3 regions of the Duganella sp. GW821-FHT07F09 genome follow, and region 3 is predicted to be linked to each of the others. Evidence: predicted binding sites of a transcription regulator. Region 3 holds the regulator's gene; each other region holds the start of a gene.
What was found. The regulator sigma-54, encoded in region 3, starts transcription at its own class of promoters, with help from an activator protein. The targets are predictions, from matches to a motif close to TGGCANGNAANCTGCTTT.
Positions count from the first base shown of each region.

Region 1: a site for sigma-54 is predicted at 3,888-3,905, ahead of AC07P1_RS18635 (PEP-CTERM sorting domain-containing protein). Genes of this name have one in related genera too.
Region 2: a site for sigma-54 is predicted at 3,931-3,948, ahead of AC07P1_RS26210 (flavin monoamine oxidase family protein). Genes of this name have one in related genera too.

Region 1 is NZ_JBWKQJ010000006.1:445,668-451,723, reverse strand. It holds gene AC07P1_RS18650 (response regulator) at 1-218, opposite strand, end outside; gene AC07P1_RS18645 (glycosyltransferase) at 429-1,628, shown strand; gene AC07P1_RS18640 (PEP-CTERM sorting domain-containing protein) at 1,704-2,657, opposite strand; gene AC07P1_RS18635 (PEP-CTERM sorting domain-containing protein) at 2,894-3,835, opposite strand; gene AC07P1_RS18630 (acyltransferase) at 4,009-4,698, opposite strand; gene AC07P1_RS18625 (nitroreductase family protein) at 4,698-5,801, opposite strand; gene AC07P1_RS18620 (ThiF family adenylyltransferase) at 5,798-6,056, opposite strand, start outside.
Region 2 is NZ_JBWKQJ010000011.1:128,840-134,895, reverse strand. It holds gene AC07P1_RS26225 (TonB-dependent receptor plug domain-containing protein) at 1-1,198, opposite strand, end outside; gene AC07P1_RS26220 (RidA family protein) at 1,271-1,822, opposite strand; gene AC07P1_RS26215 (c-type cytochrome) at 1,847-2,266, opposite strand; gene AC07P1_RS26210 (flavin monoamine oxidase family protein) at 2,263-3,870, opposite strand; gene AC07P1_RS26205 (TnsB C-terminal domain-containing protein) at 4,259-6,056, opposite strand, start outside.
Region 3 is NZ_JBWKQJ010000016.1:87,846-93,901, reverse strand. It holds gene AC07P1_RS30485 (enoyl-CoA hydratase/isomerase family protein) at 1-595, opposite strand, end outside; gene hpf (ribosome hibernation-promoting factor, HPF/YfiA family) at 751-1,110, opposite strand; gene AC07P1_RS30475 (RNA polymerase factor sigma-54) at 1,186-2,667, opposite strand; gene lptB (LPS export ABC transporter ATP-binding protein) at 2,677-3,429, opposite strand; gene lptA (lipopolysaccharide transport periplasmic protein LptA) at 3,432-4,010, opposite strand; gene lptC (LPS export ABC transporter periplasmic protein LptC) at 4,042-4,635, opposite strand; gene AC07P1_RS30455 (KdsC family phosphatase) at 4,648-5,178, opposite strand; gene AC07P1_RS30450 (KpsF/GutQ family sugar-phosphate isomerase) at 5,188-6,056, opposite strand, start outside.

The DNA.
Region 1 (6,056 bases), on a different contig from region 3:
TGCTCAGCTTGCTTGCGGTCGCCGCGCGATAGCGCGATCATGCTGTTGTTGCCGATCACGCCGGCCAGCGACGCCAGCTGCTTGCGCTCGTCGTCTGTGTGGCTGAGCACGGAGGTGACGGCGAAGGCGATGAATACCAGCATCAAGGCACTGCCCGTCGACAGCACGGAAATGATGGTCAGTTTCTGGCTCAGGCCGGAACGTTCGAAATTGAACATCGCGTGGCGGTTCCCAACGATACAGTGGGCGCCGAAGGCGTCGACGCGGGCGGTGCGCGGCACGCGGTTCTGGAGTGCCACTAGGAAAAATATATGTATGTGGCAAAGGCGATGTTGATCTAGGTCTAAGGCCGCACGTTTGCGCAGCCTCAAACGGCGTCGGATACCACACTTCAAGCTGGCGATATGGAACCTAAAAAGATCTTGTTTATGGCGGAGGCCGTGACGTTGGCGCACGTGGGGCGCCCGCTGGCGCTGGCGGCGACGCTCGATCGCGCACGCTACGACGTCCACCTCGCCTGCGCGCCCGGTTATGAAATGTTCTTCAAGGGAAGCAACGTGCGCAGCTGGGGCATCACCAGCATTTCCAGCGCGCGCTTCCTGGCCGCGTTGGCCGCCGGCAAGCCGGTGTACGACGCGGCGACCCTGCGCCGTTATGTCGAAGACGACCTGCGCGTGCTGAAGCAGCTGCGGCCGGATGTGGTGGTCGGCGATTTCCGGCTGTCGCTGTCGATCAGCGCGCGGCTGGCCGGGGTGCCTTATTTGGGCGTGATCAACGCCTACTGGAGCCCCCACGTGCGACAACATTACAGCGTGCCGGCGATCGGCCTGTCGCGCGTGTTGCCGATCGCTATCGCCGATCGCCTGTTCAAGCTGGCGCGTCCGCTGGCGTTCGCCTTGCACAGCGTGCCGCTCAACCAGGTGCGGCGTGCGCATGGTTTGCCGCCGCTGGGCCACGATCTGCGCCGCGTCTACACCGATGCCGACCATGTGTTGTACGCCGACGTCCCCGAGATGTTTCCGGCGACGAATTTGCCTTCCACACATTGTTATCTGGGACCGGTGACGTGGTCGCCACCCACCGAGTTGCCGCACTGGTGGCACGCCTTGCCGGCGGGTCGGCCTATCGTCTATGTGACACTGGGCAGCTCGGGACAGGGCGCCTTGCTGCCGCGGGTGTTGCAGGCGTTGGCGCCGTTGCCGGTGAGCGTGATCGCCGCGACCGCCGGCAACGTGGCCCTGGGCGCGATGGGGGGGATGGGGCCGGTCCCGCCCAACGCCTACGTGGCCGCCTACCTGCCGGGCATCGAGGCGGCGCGGCGCTCCAGCCTGGTCATCTGCAACGGCGGCAGTCCGACCAGCCAGCAAGCCTTGAGCGCCTGCGTGCCGGTGCTGGGCATCGCCGGCAATCTGGACCAGTACCTGAACATGCACGGCGTGGTGGCCAGCGGCGCCGGCGCCTTGCTGCGCTCGGACCGCTTGAGCGAGCACGCCTTGCGCCGCGCCGCCGTCGACTTGCTCGAACAACCCGGCGCCAAGGCGTCCGCGCGCAAGGTGGCCGAGCAGTTCGTCCGTTACGACGCCGGCGCCCGGCTGTCGGGACTGCTGCTCAAGCTGTTGCCGTTGTGACCCAATAAAATCCGGGCGAAAAAAAACGGACCGAGGTACGCCGCCAGGGTCCGCCAAAGTTACACAGCCGCAGTGTCAGGATTTGCTCTCGGTTTTGATCTTCCGGCGGCTGCCCATTGCCAGGCCGGCGAAGCCCAGGCCCATGATGGCCAGGGTGCCTGGTTCCGGCACCGCCAGCGCGCCGAAGGTTTGCGACGAGTCCACTTTCAGGAACGGTACCGTGGTGGGGGTGGTGCCGTCCCACATCATCGTCGGCGTGAAGAACGAGGGCACGTTGGTGGTGCCGGTGACCTTGTCCTGGAAGATGGAGCCGGTGACGATGTCCAGGTAGGCCGGATCGACGTAGTCGATCATGAAGCGCGAATCGAACGAGCCGGTGCCGATCGCGCCGCTGGCGGTGAAGCTGGCGTCGTTGAACACCAGGTGGCCCGACAGGATGATGATGCCGTCGCCGTCGGTGTCGCCGGGCGAGGTGCCGCAGCCGGTCGAGGTCGAACCGGTGCCGTAGCAGCGCACGGTGCCGGCGCCGTTGCCGGGCACGGCGCGGCTGCTGCCGGGGCCGGCGGTGATCTGGTCGAAGTAGATGGCGATGTTTTGCACGCCGGCGCGCAGCGGATCGACGTCCATCGCGGCCGCCTGCGATGGCGGCAGCGTGAAGTGGGCGGTGGTCGGCGTCTGCGAATCGACCACTTGCTGGAAGCGCACCACCTTGCTGATCTCGAAGGTGGTGTTCAGGCCGCCCGGCGTGACGATGGCCGGGATGTTGCTGTTCGACATAGTGCCGATGACCATCTGCGAACGCAGCTCGGTCAGGTAGGGCGCGCCGGCGCCGGGGCCGACGGTGATGCCGGGGATGAAGCCGGTGGCCAGGCCGGTGTCGGTGACGTTGGTCCACAGGTCGGCGTAGGTGCTGTAGGCGCCGCTGCCGGTGACATCGAGGCCCACAGTGGGGCCGGCGCTGGCGGTGAGCGGCGCGGCCAGCGCGGTAGCGATCGTGGCGGCGGCCAGTGCGGGTTTGAGGATGTTCATGTGTGTGCTCCCTGGAGTTGACGGAACCCGGAAATCGGGATCGTATGACCTATAGAGCAAAACCCTTGCCAAGCAAGGCGAACCGTAAGGAATCAAGCACTTGCGCGCCGCCGCCACTACGTTTTTGCAACTATTGTAAAAAAAGCCGTCAATAAAAAAACGGACCGCGGGCATGGCGCCGGGTCCGTTGAAAAATAGCGGAAGCGCCCGCTGTCGTTGCAACAGCAAACCATGGATCAGCAAGGAGCGTTGATTTTACGGCGCTTGCTCAGTGCCAGCCCGGCCAGGCCCAGCCCGATGATGGCCACGGTGCCCGGCTCCGGCACGGCGGCGAAGGACTGCGAGGAGTCCACTTTCAGGAAGGGGACGGTGGTGGGCGTGGCGCCGTCCCACATCGAGGTCGGTGTAAAGAACGACGGCACGTTGGTGGTGCCGGTGAACTTGTCCAGGAACACCGAGCCGGTGACGATGTCCAGGTAGGCGGGGTCGACATAGTCGATGATGAAGCGGGTGTCGAACGAGCCGGTGCCGACGGCGCCGCTGGCGGTGAAGCTGGCGGTGTTGAAGACCAGGTGGCCCGACAGGATCATGACGCCGTCGCCGTCCGGGTCGGCGCCGCCGCCGCCGCAACCGTTGGCGGCGCCGCCGGTGACGCCGGTGCCATAGCAGCGCACCGTGTCGACGCCGTTGCCGGGCACGGCCTGGCTGGCGCCGCCGGGCGTGATCTGGTCGAAGAACACGGCGAAGTTTTGCACGCCGGCGCGGGTGGGATCGACGTCCATCGCCGCCGACTGGCTGGGCGCCAGCCCGAAGGTGGCGGTGGTGGCGTTTTGCGAGGTGACCAGTTCCTCGAAGCGCACGACCTTGGTCATCTCGAAGCTGGTGTTGAGGCCGGGCGGCGTGACGATGGCGCCGGTGTTGCTGTTGCTCATGGTGCCGATGACGGTCTGCGTGTGCAGTTCGGTGACATATGGCGCGATGCCGCCGGGACCGACGATGGCGCCCGGCACGAAGCCGGTGACCACGGCGGTGTCGGTGATGTTGGTCCACAGGTCGGCGTAGGTGGTGTAGGTGCCGGTGCCGGTGGGATCGAGGCCGACCACCGGGGCGGCGAGCGCGGCGAACGGTGTCGCCAGCGCGGCCGCGAGGATGGCGGCGGCGGGTTTGTAATAGTTCATAGCTGTTCCCCAAGAAATAGAAGACCCTGGAAATCAAGGTCGCTCCACCTCTTCAGCAAAACTCCTGCCAGCCTGGACGAAGCCTGTGGATTCAAGGGCTTGCGCCGCGCTGTGTGTTGCGGATCGAACAGTGCGTAAAAAATTCCGGCACTTGCTTGATCTGGTTCATTACTCTAGCTCAGTTCGCTTGCCTTTACTGCCGAGGCCGCTTTGATTTTGCGCGCCGGAATGCCGCCCCAGATTTCGCCGGCGCCGATGTGGGTATCCTTGGTCACCACCGCGCCGGCCGAGACGATGGCGTTGTCGCCGATGCGCACGCCCGCCATCACCACCGCCTTGGCGCCGATGGTGACCGTGTCGCCGATGACGACGGCCTTCAGTTCCAGCCGGCTGCCCTCGATCACGTGCGCGAAGATCACCGCGTCGTGGCCGATGATGGTGTTGCTGCCGATGCGCGTGAGCGGCGGATCGAGCAGGGCGCCGGCGCTGTAGGTGTTGGCGCCCAGCTCGGCGCCCAGCGCCAGGTAGATCAGCCGCACGATCGGCACCGGGATGAAGTGCGTGCGGATCAGCGAATTGAACAGCAGCAGGTAGAACAGGATGTTGACGTTGGCCGCCAGTTCGTGGCGCGAGTTTTCCGCCACCTCGCCCTCGCGCAGCGGCATGACGAACAGGAAGCCGCGGTACACGGCGAAGGCCGCCAGATAGGTCAGCAGCACGGCCGCCAGCAGCAGCGCCACGCCGCGAAAATCGCCCAGCGGCAGGCCGCCCAGCAGCAGCGCGGTGGCGCCGATGCCCAGCGCCAGGATCGCGGTCAGCAAGCCCAGGAAGACGGCGATCTGCAACGGCTTGATGGCGCGCATCAACGCCCCCCCGCCGGCGGGCCGACCAGCAGTTCGTTCAGCGGCTTGCGGATCGAGCGCGCCGCCGCCGGCTCGCCGGCGCCGATGCGGCCCATGAACACGGCCGTCTCCCACACCTGCTGGCCGACCAGCAGCTCGCCCTGTCGCGACAGGTCGGCCGCGCGCTGCTGCATGCCTTGTGTGCCGGAAAACACCCGGCCCTCGCGCACATAGCGGGAAAAGATCAGCGGCGTCAGTTCCGGCTGCAATTGCAGTCCCAGCGCGGTGGCCGTCAGCCAGAAGCGCTGCATGGCCCGGCCCGCCGCGACGTAGTCGTCGATGCGCTGCGGGCGGCGCTCCGCCGTCAGCACGAAGTGGGCGGCGCAGGCCAGGCCGGGGATCAGGTCCATCTGCAGGCGCGGCGCCACCGTGCCGGCCAGCCAGGTGTTGAAGAATTCCACGCGGCGCCAGTCGCGCATGATCCAGCGCATCAGCTTGGCGGTCATCGGGTCCACGCCCAGCGCCTGGTCGGGCATGCGGTCCTCGCTGTAGCGGGCGTTCCATTCGATGACGGCCTGGTGCACCTGGTGCGCCTCCGGCATCGTCAGGCGCAGCTTGGCGTTGCGGTACATCAAACGCGCCGCCGCCACGCGCTGGCGGCCTTCGAGCCAGGTCACGCGGAAGCCCGGCGGCAGGGTGGCGGTCAGCGCGGTCTTCTCGGCCGTCGTCAGCGGGCGCCGGCTCAGCGGCCGGCGCTGCACGCTGCGCGCCAGGATGGCGTCGGCCAGCGGATCGCCTTCGCGCTGCGGCGCCGGCACGAAGTCGACGATGAACATGGGGCGCGCCTCCGGCGCCTCCGGCCGCCGCGCGGCGAGCATCGCCAGCCCGAAGGTGCTGGCGGCGATGGCCATCGTTTCCAGCAGCGCGCCCAGCGAGATCTGGCTCGGGTGGCCGTCCAGGTCGTAGACGCAGTGGTCGCGCGTGTCGCGGCCGTGCACGATCAGGCGGCGCGTGTCGAGGATCTCGAAGCGCCACGGCTGGGTGTTGTCGCCGCTGGGCGCCCAGCGCGCCAGCTCGAGTATCTGTTCCAGGGTGGCATCCAGATGTTGTTCCATCTTGCTCATGATTCGTCTCCGGGACGGCGCCGCCTGGCCAGCATCATCGCCAGCCGTTGCAGCGGGTGGCGGTGGCCGCCGGGACGCCAGGTGCGCACCAGCTTGTTGCGGTAGCCGTCGTACTGATAGCCGCGCGGGGCGGCCAATACCTCGCCGCGGTTGAGCATGATCTTGAGCGCCTCTGTGGCGGCGGCACCGGCGCACAACTCGCAGCCCATGATGGTGGAGGGGCCGCGCTTCTCCTTCAGATTGATGCTGGACGGA
Region 2 (6,056 bases), on a different contig from region 3:
TGAGCTGGCTGGCGATGAAGGCGCCGGCCTTGAACGTGGTCGGCGAGTAGCCGGTGTCGTTGAACAGCGAGGCGTTGGCCGAATCCTCGACGCCGATCTCGGACTTGTCGCGCCCGTAGGTGGTGCTCAGGTCCAGGTTCCACTCGGCCAGCTTGCCCTTGACGCCGCCGGTCCAGCCGAAGTCCTTCTGGTTGATCTTCTCTTTCGGCGAGAAGCCCTGCGGGTACATCTTCGGAATGCGGGTCGGCAGGCGGTAGTTCTCGTAGGCGCGCGCGACCTTCTCGCCGTAGGTGGCGATGCTGTAGATCTGGACGTCCTTGGTGACGTCCCAGCCGAAGTTGGCCGCCAACACCTGCAGGTGGTACTGGGCGTCGCCCTGGATCTTGTTCAGGTACGGGTAGCCGGGGATCGACGTCATGCCCGGCGCGGCGGCGATGTTGCCGGCATCGAGCAGGCGCGGGTCGATGCCGCCACGGTCGCTGTAGTCGTGGTATTTGGATTCCGCCGTCACGCTCAGGAAGGCGTCCTTGAACGGTTCGAAGCCGATGTTGGCCGAGCCGCCGACGGTCTTGCCGCCGCCGTCCCAATAGCCGCCGCCGGTGGCCGAGGCGGTGCCGCCATGGTCGTTCGATTTGAGGATGATGTTGATCACGCCGGCGATGGCGTCGGAGCCGTATTGGGCGGCCGCGCCGTCCTGCAGCACCTCGATATGGTCGATGGCCGACACCGGGATGAAGTTCAGGTCGGCCGCCGCGCCGCCCTGGTACGGGCCGCCCAGCACGGCCAGATTGGCGGTGCCGTGGCGGCGCTTGCCGTTGATCAGCACCAGCGTGTTGTTCGGGCTCAGGCCGCGCAGGCGGGCCGACAGGGTCAGGTTGGCGGTGTCGCCGCCGAAGGCCTGGGCGGTGAACGACGGCAGGTTCTGCGCCAGCGCCTGGATCAGGTCCGGCTGGCCGGTGCGCATCAGCGAGGCCGAGTCGAGCACCTGGATCGGCGAGGCGCTGTTCTCGGCCTTCATGCCGCTCGAGCGGGTGCCGGTGACGATCACCGAACCGGCCGACGCGGCGTCGGCCGGCGCGGCCGCCGCTTCGACGGCGGCGTCGACGGCGGCATCGGCAGGATTGGCCGCATACGCGGCGCCGATCGCCAGGGTGGACAACACGGCTGCGACGCCGATCTTCAGTGTGGCCTTATGCATATTTTAAATCCCCATTTGAATAATTAGAAAAGTAAGACCTGAACCCGAACCCGAATCTAATTCCGATACCGCTTATTTTTTCGCGGCCACCACCTCGATCTCGACCAGCCAGCCCGGGTTGCTCAAGCCGGCCACCTGCACCACGGCGCGCGCCGGCAGGTTGGGCTGGGCGCCGCCGAAGTACTGGGTGTAGGCTTCCATGAAGCCCTTGGTGTCGCCCTTGCCGCCCTTGGCCGGATCGCCGACCAGGAACACCTGCATCTTGACGACGTCGGACATCTCCAGCTTCATGCCCTCGAGGATCTCCTTGATCTTCTTGAGCACCGTCTCGGTCTGCGCCTTGGTGTCGCCGAAGGCGGCCAGCGAATCCGGCGCGGCGGTCTTGTCGATCACTGCGGGCACCTGGCCGCTGATGAAGTGGATGGTGGCCGTCGGCGGGATCGTCACCGCCAGCGCGATCGGGAAGTCGGAGTTCGGAATCTTGTGGCGGACGATGTCGGCCTTCTCCTCCACCTTGGCCTTGGCGGCGGCCATCGCCGGCGATGCCGACATCAGGCCGATGGCGGCGGGGATCAACAGTGCGGCGATGGATTTGGTCAATGCGTTCGTCGATGCTTTGGTCATGGTCTCGTCTTCCTTTGGTTGTAATCAGTGTTTGTTCGACATTACGGCGGCGCCGAATTGGGCCACGCCGAGCGCATCGCGCAGCTTGAGCACCTCGGCCTCGGTCAGCGCGTCGGCCTTGTTGCCCCAGCTGGCGCGCACGTAGGTCAGGATGGCGGCCATGTCGGCGTCGCTGATGGTCTCGCTGAAGTCGGGCATGCCGCCCCGGCCCTTGAGCAGCACCGTGGCCACCTCGGCGTGGTCGCCGGTGACGAACTTGCTGCCGGCCAGCGGCGGGAACGCGCCGGGTATGCCCTTGCCGCTGGCCTGGTGGCAGGCCGCGCAGTTTTTCAGGAACAGCGCCTTGCCGTCCGGCGCCGTGGTCTGCGCCCGCGACGGCGCGCTGGCGGCGGCCGCGAAGCCCGCCACGATCACCATCGCGGCCTTCAATAACGTGTCCCTCATGCGCTGGCCCTCGCGTGGATCTTGGCGATCTGCTGCCAGGCCGATTCGATGGCGCCGGCCTGCCAGCCGGTCAGGTAGCTCAGGTGCTCGCCGGCGAGCATGATCCTGCCCTCGCCCTCGAGCAGGGTCGGATAGGCGGCGGCGCGGGTCTTCTCGGTCCACTCGGCCCAGCCGCCCAGGTTGTACTGCACGCGATGCCACGCAACCGAGAACGCGTTCTCGTATTCGTCGCGGTACTGCGGGAAGATCTTCTGGCCGGCGGCGACGGCGAATTCGGCGCGCTCGGTGGGCGTCAGCGCGCTGACCTCGATGGCGGCCGTCTGGTACTGGTAGTAGCCGAGCAGCACGCCCTTCTTTTTCTGCCAGCCGTACGACGGCATCGAGATGGTGTTGATGCCCTTGATGTCGGTGAGCACGTGGCCGCCGTAGATATGGTCATCCTCCTCCCAGAAGCGGCGCTTCATCTGCAGGCCGATCTTGCCGACCGGCGCGTAGGCCACCGTGGCGACGGCCTTCTTGAACGTGTCGGAGAAATCGGTGTCGATCTGGCGCAGCACCGACAGCGGGATGGTGCACAGGCAGTAGTCGGCCGTCACGCTGGAGGCCTTGCCGGTGGCGGTGTCCTTGAAGGCGACGGTCACGCCTTTGTCGTTCTGGCGGATGGTCTGCACCTCGGCGCGGTAGCGGATGGTCTTGCCGACGCGCTTTTCGAACGCCTTCGGAATCGCGTCCATGCCGCCGACCGGCTGGAACATGGTCGCCTGCATCGGGAAGTCCTGCACGGCGCTGTAGACGTTGCCCAGCTTGGACGCCAGCAGGTCCTTGAAGCCCAGCGGGTCGGACTGCTTGCCCGGCCCCGGCTCCATGCCGGCGCCCGGATAGACGGCGAAGCCGCGGCCGGTGCGGCCCTTGTATTGCAGGTCGGCGCCGGCCAGCTGGCCCTCGTGCGCCAGATAGTCCAGCAGCAGGCGCTTGTCGTCGGCCGTCAGCTCGGCGTCGAGCTGGTTGTTCTTGATCGACTTGGCCAGCATCTCGTCGACGTGGCCGCGCATGTCGGCCTTGACCTCCTTGATGCGCAGGCGCTTGCCGGCGAAGGGGCCGGCGTTTTCGGAGTACACATAGGAGTGGTCGTTCTCGTTGACCATCACCTCCAGCGGCACCTCGAACAGGCGCGTGTAGTGCAGGGTCGACTGGTGGTGCAGCGGGATGCGCCACGGGCCGTGGTTGATGTACTGGCCCTCGTCGAAGGCGCAGGTCTGTTTGTCGCCGCCCAACTCGGTCAGGCTGAAGCCCTTGCGGGCGGTCTGGCAACGGCCGCCGGCGAAGGCGCGCGCCTCGAGGATCTGGCACTGGTAACCGAGCTTGCCCAGCTCGTAGGCGGCGGTCAGTCCGGCCAGGCCGGCGCCGAGGATCACCACCTTCTTGCCCTTGCCGCTGCCGCTGAGGACCGGCGGCGCCGAGGACGTCGAGCCGATGCCCATGCCCCAGGCGTTCATGGTGTTTAACAGCAGGCCGGTGCCGCCGACGGCGGCGGCCCGGTACAGAAAGTCCCTACGGGTAAATGAACTAAACGGTTTAAACGGTTTTACTGTTTTGCTTTCCATCGGTTTCCTCACCAGTCTGCCTGAAATAACTTGGGTGACTTGCTTACCCATAGTTCCAATCTAGCAAGGCTCGTGCCACGCGGAACAACCAAAACAAACATGCTTCATGATGGAGGAAAGCCTTATGCCACAAGGCCTCCCGCCATCGAACAATGTTTTTACATGGGTGCCCACGGCACGCCGGCAGCGCCCTAAAAATCGCCGCCGGCGACAAACTTTATTTGCGCGAAACGGACTTTATTCGCGGCGCGGCGCGGCGTGCGCGCGCGCGCAAGGCGGGCCGGCGGCGGCGCGCGGCGACGCCGCGCACCAGCAAGTGGCAGGCGCCGAAACAGGGAATTGGAGGATGCACGACGCTGGACCGCGCCGGCGGGGACCGCGCGGGAAATCAGCCCGCGAAGCTGGCCAGGGCCGGCGCGCCGCTGCGTGCCGGCGGCACCGGCGCGGGCGCCGCCCCGCGCGGCAGGCGGGCGATCTCCTCGGCCGACAGATGGCGCTGGGCGGCGCAGGCGTCGTCCAGGTGGCAGGCGTGGAACTGCATCGGCGCGGCCGGGTCGAGCAGGTAGATCATGTCCAGGTTGGACGGATCGTAGGCGACCTTGACGCTCCAGTGTCCGCGCAGGCGCGCGCGCTCGAACCAGCGCTCGTTGATGGCGCGAGCGCAGGTGTAAGTACTTTCGAACAGGCGGATGCCGTCGGCGCCGACCTGCGCCGCCGCCACCGGCATCAGGCTGCAGCGGATCAGGTGCTCGGGATAGGTTTTGAGGCTGCCGCCGCGATGGGCCACGCCCCAGTCCCACAACTGGCGCGGGGTGGCGTTGCCGGCGTGGCGCAGCGGGTGGCGGTTGTTGTAATAGAGGACGCAGTCGACGACGATGCGGGTGAACTGCTCCAGATCGAGCACGCCGTCGAGCCGGCACGGCGCGCCCTCGTCGTCCGGCGCGAGCAGGCGGAAACGCTTTTCCAGCACCGCCTTCCAGTCGTCCGGGCCGTCGTCGACGGCGACGCAGCGCAGGTTGAAGTTGTTGAGCAAGGCCGGGTCCATGCCGCCTTCGCCGCGTTCCAGGCCGGCCGTCAGCGCGGCGTTGGCGAACAAGGTTTCGGGCAGGTGGCGGCACGGCCACTGCGCCGCCTCGATGCGGCGGCCGAACTGCTGGCTGTAGCGTTGCTTGTCGGCGCCGCAGTTGGCCAGCGCCAGCATCGCCTGCGGCCAGCTGGCCGGCCCCAGGCCGATGTAGACGCCGGTGACCAGGCGGCTGAACGAATCGATCGCCAGGTAGATGCGCGGGCGGCCGATCGATTGCCGGCGGTCGGCGCGCGAGACCAGCCGCACCTCGGCGCAGACGGCGTCGAGATAGAAGCCGGCGCCGGGGCGGCCGGGCGGCAGCGCCTGCGGCGTCGGCGCGGCCGGCTGGCCGACCACGGCGGCGGGCGCGTTGGACACGGCAGCGGCGGACGCGGGCGGCCAGAACGCGGCGGCGCCGTCGCCGCGGCGCGCCACCTCGGGCGGACGGTCGTCGTCGTGGTCGAGCCAGTAGTTGAACTGGCCGAAGGTCGGCAGCACGGCGCTGCGGCCGGCCGGCGTGGTCAGCACGCGGCCCGATGGTTCGTCGATGCGGCGCTCGACGAAGAACTCGTCGAGCATCTGTTCATAGGCGCCCAGGCGCGAGAACTTGGCGTGGCCCGCCGCGTAGCGCGCGATGGCGACGCGGAAGGTGCGGCGGATCTCCTCGTCGGCGTTCAGGCCGGGGCCGGCGTCGGCGCCGTTCTTGCGCGGGCGTCCGCGCTTGACGCCGGCCGAGGCCTGGCGCACCTTGCCCTTGCCGCCCGAGTTGCAGTAATCCGGCAGCAGCGCGTTGGGGGTCTGGCCGCGCTGCCAGTAGCGGCGCAGGTAGCGGTAGATGGTCGGGTGCGAGACGCCGTGGGCGCCGGTGGCGCGGGCGATCAGCTGGCCGCGCTGGCGCGCCTCGTAGATGCCCGGCTCCAGCGCCACCAGCGGCTCGATGATCTCCCAGGCGCGCGCGCGCAGTTGCAGGTGTTTGGCCGGCAGCAGGTCCTGGCTGACGACCATTAAATAAGGGTCGGCCGACAGCACGCTGGCGCGGCCGGCCCGGATGTCGGCGTGCAGCACCGACAGTTGGACGAGTTCTACATCGGCCGAGCGGGCCGCCACGTCGAAGACATAG
Region 3 (6,056 bases):
GCGGCTCCAGCGCGTCCACCGGCACATAGTGATCGGCCAGGCCGGCATACAGCGCGTCGGCCGCGCCTATCGTCACGCCGGTCACGCCCAGATAGCGCCCCAGCCCGCCCGGCGCGCGCGACAGGAAATAGCTGCCGCCCACATCCGGGAACAGGCCGATGTTCACCTCCGGCATCGCCATCTTCGTGCGCCCGGTGACGATGCGCACCCGGCTGTCCGGTCCGCTCTGCGCGATGCCCATGCCGCCGCCCATGACCACGCCGTCCATCAGCGCGACGTACGGCTTCGGATAGCCGTGCACCAGGTGGTTGAGCGCATACTCCTCGGTGAAGAAATCCTCGAGCAACGCGCTGCCGGCCTGCGGCGTGGCGCGCCCGGCCTCGTAGAAGAAACGGATATCGCCGCCGGCGCAGAAGGCCTTCTCGCTGCTGGAGCGGATGACGACGGCGGCGACGGCGGAGTCGTCGCGCCACGCCAGCAGCGCCGCCGTGATCGCGCGCAGCATCTTCAGCGACAGCGAGTTCAACGCCTTGGGCCGGTCCAGCGTGATGAAGCCGGTGCCGTTGACGATGCTGGTGTGGACCAATTCGCTCATGATGTCGCAACCCGTGATGAAAAACCCCATTCTACCGCCACCTAAACGGGATAAATTATTTTCATCGAATCGAAAGGGGACAAAAGCGGACACAACAAGCGGACACAAAAAAGGGCGCCCTTGCGCCCTTTGTTGGATGGTGCCGGAGGCCGTTGTTATAGGGCGGCGGCAGCGGGTTCGTAGCTATCCGGGAGATGCTTGATCGCATCGTGGCCGTGCTGCTGAACTTTGGATTTGTATTTCATGACCTGCCGGTCAAGCTTGTCGACCAGGGTGTCGATCGCGGCGTACAGGTCTTGCGACAGGCTTTCCACGTACACGGTTTTACCCGACAGACGCAGATTGATTTCAGCCTTCTGGCGTTTGGATTTCTCTTTAAGGTTATCTACAGTCAGAATGACAGCAATATCAATAACTTGATCGAAGTGACGAGTGACACGTTCCAGTTTGTTCTGTACGTATTCGCGGATGGCCGCGGTCACTTCGAGATGATGTCCACTGATGGTCAGATTCATACACGCTCCTAAAGATAAATGTCGCTTACGGTCAGTGCCGCGCCCATTGCGGCCGGGCGCACAGTGACCAAGTAACTACAAAGACTTGCGGAGACTGACGGGAGGGATTTTCAACGCTTCGCGATATTTGGCAACAGTGCGTCGCGCAATCACCATGCCTTGTTCCCCCAGCATGTCCGCAATCTTACTGTCGGATAAAGGATTTTTAGGGTCTTCAGCTCCTGTCAATTGCACGATGAGTGCCCGTATCGCCGTCGAACTTGCTTCACCGCCCGCTTCGGTGGCGACATGGCTACCAAAGAAATATTTCAACTCAAACATGCCGTGCGGCGTCAGCATGTACTTTTGAGTCGTCACCCGAGAAATAGTGCTCTCGTGTAAACCCAGTGTATCAGCAATTTCGCGAAGCACAAGGGGCCGCATGGCAACGGCGCCGTGCGAGAAAAAGTTCTTTTGTCTTTCTACTATCGCTTGCGCCACGCGCAGGATGGTGTCGAAGCGCTGGCGCATATTCTTGATCAGCCACTTGGCCTCCTGCAGCTGGGCGCCCATCTGGCCCTCGCCTTTGCCCTGCTTGAGCAGGTTGGCGTACATGGCGTTGACCCGCAGGCGCGGCATGACGTCGTTGTTGAGGCTGACCTGCCAGCCGCTGCGCGACTTCTTGACGATCACGTCCGGCACCACGTAGTCCGACACGTCCGAGGCGAACGCCGACCCCGGATGCGGATTGCACAGACGGATGACGGCCTGCGCCTCGCGCAGGTCCTCGTCGTCGCACACCAGCGCTTTTTTCAGCTTGTTGAAGTCGCGCTGGGCGAACCACGTCAAATGGTTTTCGACGATGGTCAGCGCCATGCGCCGCGTCACCAGCGCGATGCCGGGCAGGCGCTTGATCTGCAGCGCCAGGCATTCGGAGGCGTTGCGCGCGCCCACGCCCATCGGGTCGAAGCTTTGCAGCATCGACAAGGCGGTGCGCAGTTCGTCGATGTCGACTTCCAGTTCCTCCGGCAGGCGCGCGTGGATCTCCTCCAGCGGCTCCTCCAGGTAGCCGTTCTCGTCGAGCGCGTCGATGATCAGCTCGACCAGCGCGCGGTCGCGCATCTCCAGCACCGTCACGCGCATCTGCTCCATCAGGTGCTCGCGCAGGGTGCAGTGGTTGGCCTCCAGTTGCGGACGCGCGTCCTCGTCGTCGGGAGCCTTGCTGCGGCCGGCGTCGCTCCAGTCGACATCGGCCTCGCTGCTGGTGCTTTCGGTATCGGCGGCCGGGCCGTCGTAGTTGTCGGCGTCGGCGGGCGCCGGCGCGTCCTGCTGGTTCGGCGGGCCTTCGGACGGGGCCTCGCCGGACGGCGCCTGCTGGCTGATGGCGCCGTCGGACAGCAGCCGCAGCGAACGGTCGAGCGGGTCGTCCAGGCGCTCGAGCAAAGGGTTATCGGTGAGCAGTTGCTCGAGCTCCTGGTGCAGCTCCAGCGTGGACAGCTGCAGCAGACGGATCGACTGCTGCAGCTGGGGTGTCAGCGCGAGGTGCTGCGACGTGCGCAGTTGCAATGACTGTTTCATGGGGCGCGATTACATTCTGAAGTGTTCACCCAGGTACACGCGGCGCACCGACTCGTCGGCGATGATGTCGTCCGGCCGGCCCGAAGCCAGCACCGAGCCCTGGTTGATGATATATGCGCGGTCGCAGATGCCCAGCGTCTCGCGCACATTGTGATCGGTAATGAGGACGCCGATATTGCGTTCCTTGAGGAAGCGCACGATGCGCTGGATCTCAATGACGGCAATCGGGTCGACCCCGGCGAAAGGTTCGTCGAGCAGCACGAAGCGCGGGTTGGTGGCCAGCGCGCGGGCGATCTCCACGCGGCGGCGTTCGCCGCCGGACAGCGACAGCGCCTGGTTTTCGCGCAGCTTTTCGATTTGCAGATCGGCCAGCAGGGTATTGAGCCGTTCATCAATGGCAGCCTTGGATAAAGGCTTGCCGTCCACTTTCTGGATTTCGAGGACGGCGCGGATATTCTCTTCCACGGTCAGCTTGCGGAACACCGAAGCCTCCTGTGGCAGGTAGGACAGGCCGAGCGAGGCGCGGCGGTGGATCGGCAGCGAGGAGATGTCGACGCCGCTGATGTCGATGGTGCCGGCGTCCGACGGCACCAGGCCGACGATCATGTAGAACGAGGTGGTCTTGCCGGCGCCGTTGGGGCCGAGAAGGCCGACCACTTCGCCGCATTCGACCTGCAGCGACACGTCATGCACGACCTGGCGCTTGCCGTAGGTCTTTTGCAGGCCGCGCACGATCAGGGTGCTACCGCATGTTGGCTCCATGCTTATTTCCCCGCCGCTGGGTTGGTCGCCGGTGCGGGCGCGGGCGCCTGCTTGACCGACGGCTGGATCACCATCGTGCTGCGGCCGGCGCCCGGCTTGCTTTCGCCGGTCGGGGTGTTCTTCACGGCGAAGAATTCGCGCCGGCTGTCATACGAGATGAACTCGCCGTCGACCTGGCTGGCGGTTTTGCTGCCTTCCAGCTTCTTGATCTGCGCCTTCGAGAACAGCTTGACCAGCTCGGTCTTGCTGTCGTACTCGATGCGGTCGGCGCGGCCCTCGACCCACTGGTCGCCGGCGCCGTCGAGCTTTTGGCGGAACGTCGCCTGGGTACCACCGCCGGCCGTCAACACCACGAAGGAGTAGCCTTCCGGGTCTTCGGTGACGACCGCCTTCGGCGACTTCATCAGCAAAGTGCCGCGGGTCAGCACGACGTTGCCGGTGAAGGTCTTGATCTGCTTGACGTCGTCGGCGTCGAGGTTGTCGAAGGAAATCTCGGTCGGCTTGTTGGAGTCGGCTTTTTCGGCGTGGGCCGCGCCCATGGCGGCCAGCAGCAGCGCGGCCGACAGTATCAGTTTTTTCATCATCGTATCCTTCATATCTGTGTCTCTTGTATTAGCGCGGCGCCTTCGGCGGCATCGTGATCGTTCCGCGTCCGCCCAGCTGCAACTGGCGCGTCGCGTTATTGGTTTTCATGCCGGTGCCGCTGGAGGTCATGTTACCCAGCTTCATCTGCACCGGCGCCTTGGTTTCCATCCGTTCCTCGTCCGGGAACACCGTCAGGGTGCTGGTCTGCAGGTGCATCGCCTCGGCCTTCGGCGAGGCCGGCCGCACCACGTCGACGTTGCCGTTGAGCGTGACACGCGTGTTGTTCTGGTCGACCCGCGCGGTGTCGGCGTGGATCGTCATCGGCGGCTGCTGGCCCGACAGGCTGTTGAGGAACGGCTTGTCGATATCGGACGAGTCGTCGATCGGCCGGTGGGTCAGCTTGTCGCCGGAAACGATATAGGCCGGCCGGCCCTCCTTGGTCATGCGCACCAGGCTGAAGCGGTCGATGATGTAGTCCGGCTCGTTGAGGAACTGGTCCGCCTGCTGCTCCTGGCCGGACTGGTTGACCACCTGCACCAGCCAAAAACTGCCGACGGCGACAAACACGCCGATGATCATGGTCAGCGTGAGCTGCCAGCGATGTGCTGTTCTTTTACGCATGATTCCGCTCCGTCACACCATGAACTGCGCCAGCACGCGCTCGTACGTGCCCTGCGCGTGCAACAGCAGCTCGCACACTTCGCGCACCGCGCCGCGTCCGCCCTGCGCCACCGTCACGTGGTGGGCGCGCTCGAGCACTTCCTTGCGCCCGCCAGGCACCGCCACCGCGAAGCCGACCCGCGTCAAAATCGGCAGGTCGACGATGTCGTCGCCGATGAAGCCGACCTGTTCGGCCGTCAGGCCGGTCTTTTCCAGCAGCGCGTTGAACGGCGTCAGCTTGTCGTGGCCGCCCTGGTGCAGGAAGCCGATGCCCAGGTCGGCGGCGCGCTTGACCACCTGCGGCGACACGCGCGCGCTGATGATGGCCGTCTGCACGCCGGACTCCTGCAATAGCTTGATGCCCAGGCCGTCATACACGTTGAAGGTCTTGAGCGCCTCGCCGTCGGCGCCGTAATGCAGGCTGCCGTCGGTGAGCACGCCGTCGACGTCGAAGATCATCAGTTTGACGCGCGCGGCGCGTTCCAGATAGGTCGTTTCACTCATCGAATCACCTCAGATCACTTTGGCGCGGGTCAGGTCGTGGATGTGCAGCGCGCCGACCAGCTTGCCGTCGGCGTCGGTCACCAGCATCTGGTTGATGCGGTACTGCTCCATCACGGCCACGGCGTCGACCGCCAGTTTTTCCGGCGAGATGCTGCGCGGATTCGGGTGCATCACGTCGCGGATCACCACCTTGGTGAAGTCCTGGACCTTCTCGATCATGCGGCGCAGGTCGCCGTCGGTGAACACGCCGACCGGCTTGCCGTCGGCGTCGACGATGGCGGTCATGCCCATGCCTTTTTGCGTGATCTCCAGCAGCGCGTCCGTCAGTTTCACGTCGGCGCCGACTTTCGGTACATCGTCGCCGCTGCGCATGACGTCGCGCACGTGCGTCAACAGGCGGCGGCCCAGCGCGCCGCCCGGGTGGGAGCGCGCGAAGTCTTCTTCGCGGAAGCCGCGCAGGTCCAGCAGCGCGACGGCCAGCGCGTCGCCCAGCGCCAGGGTGACCGTGGTCGACGTCGTCGGCGCCAGGTTCATCGGGCAGGCTTCCTTGGCCACGGCCACGTTCAGGTGGACGTCGGCGATCTCCGCCAGGCTCGAGCCGGGCTTGCCGGTCATCGCGATGACCTTGCTGCCCATGCGCTTGACCACCGGCAAGATGGTCATCAGTTCGGCACTCTCGCCGGAATACGAAATGGCGATGAAGGCGTCGTCGGCGGTGACCATGCCGAGGTCGCCGTGGGCCGCCTCGGCCGGGTGCACGAACAGCGCCGGCGTGCCGGTCGAGGCCAGGGTCGCGGCGATCTTGCGGCCGATGTGGCCGGACTTGCCGATGCCCGACACCACCACCCTGCCCTTGCAATTTAGCAACAGTTCAATGG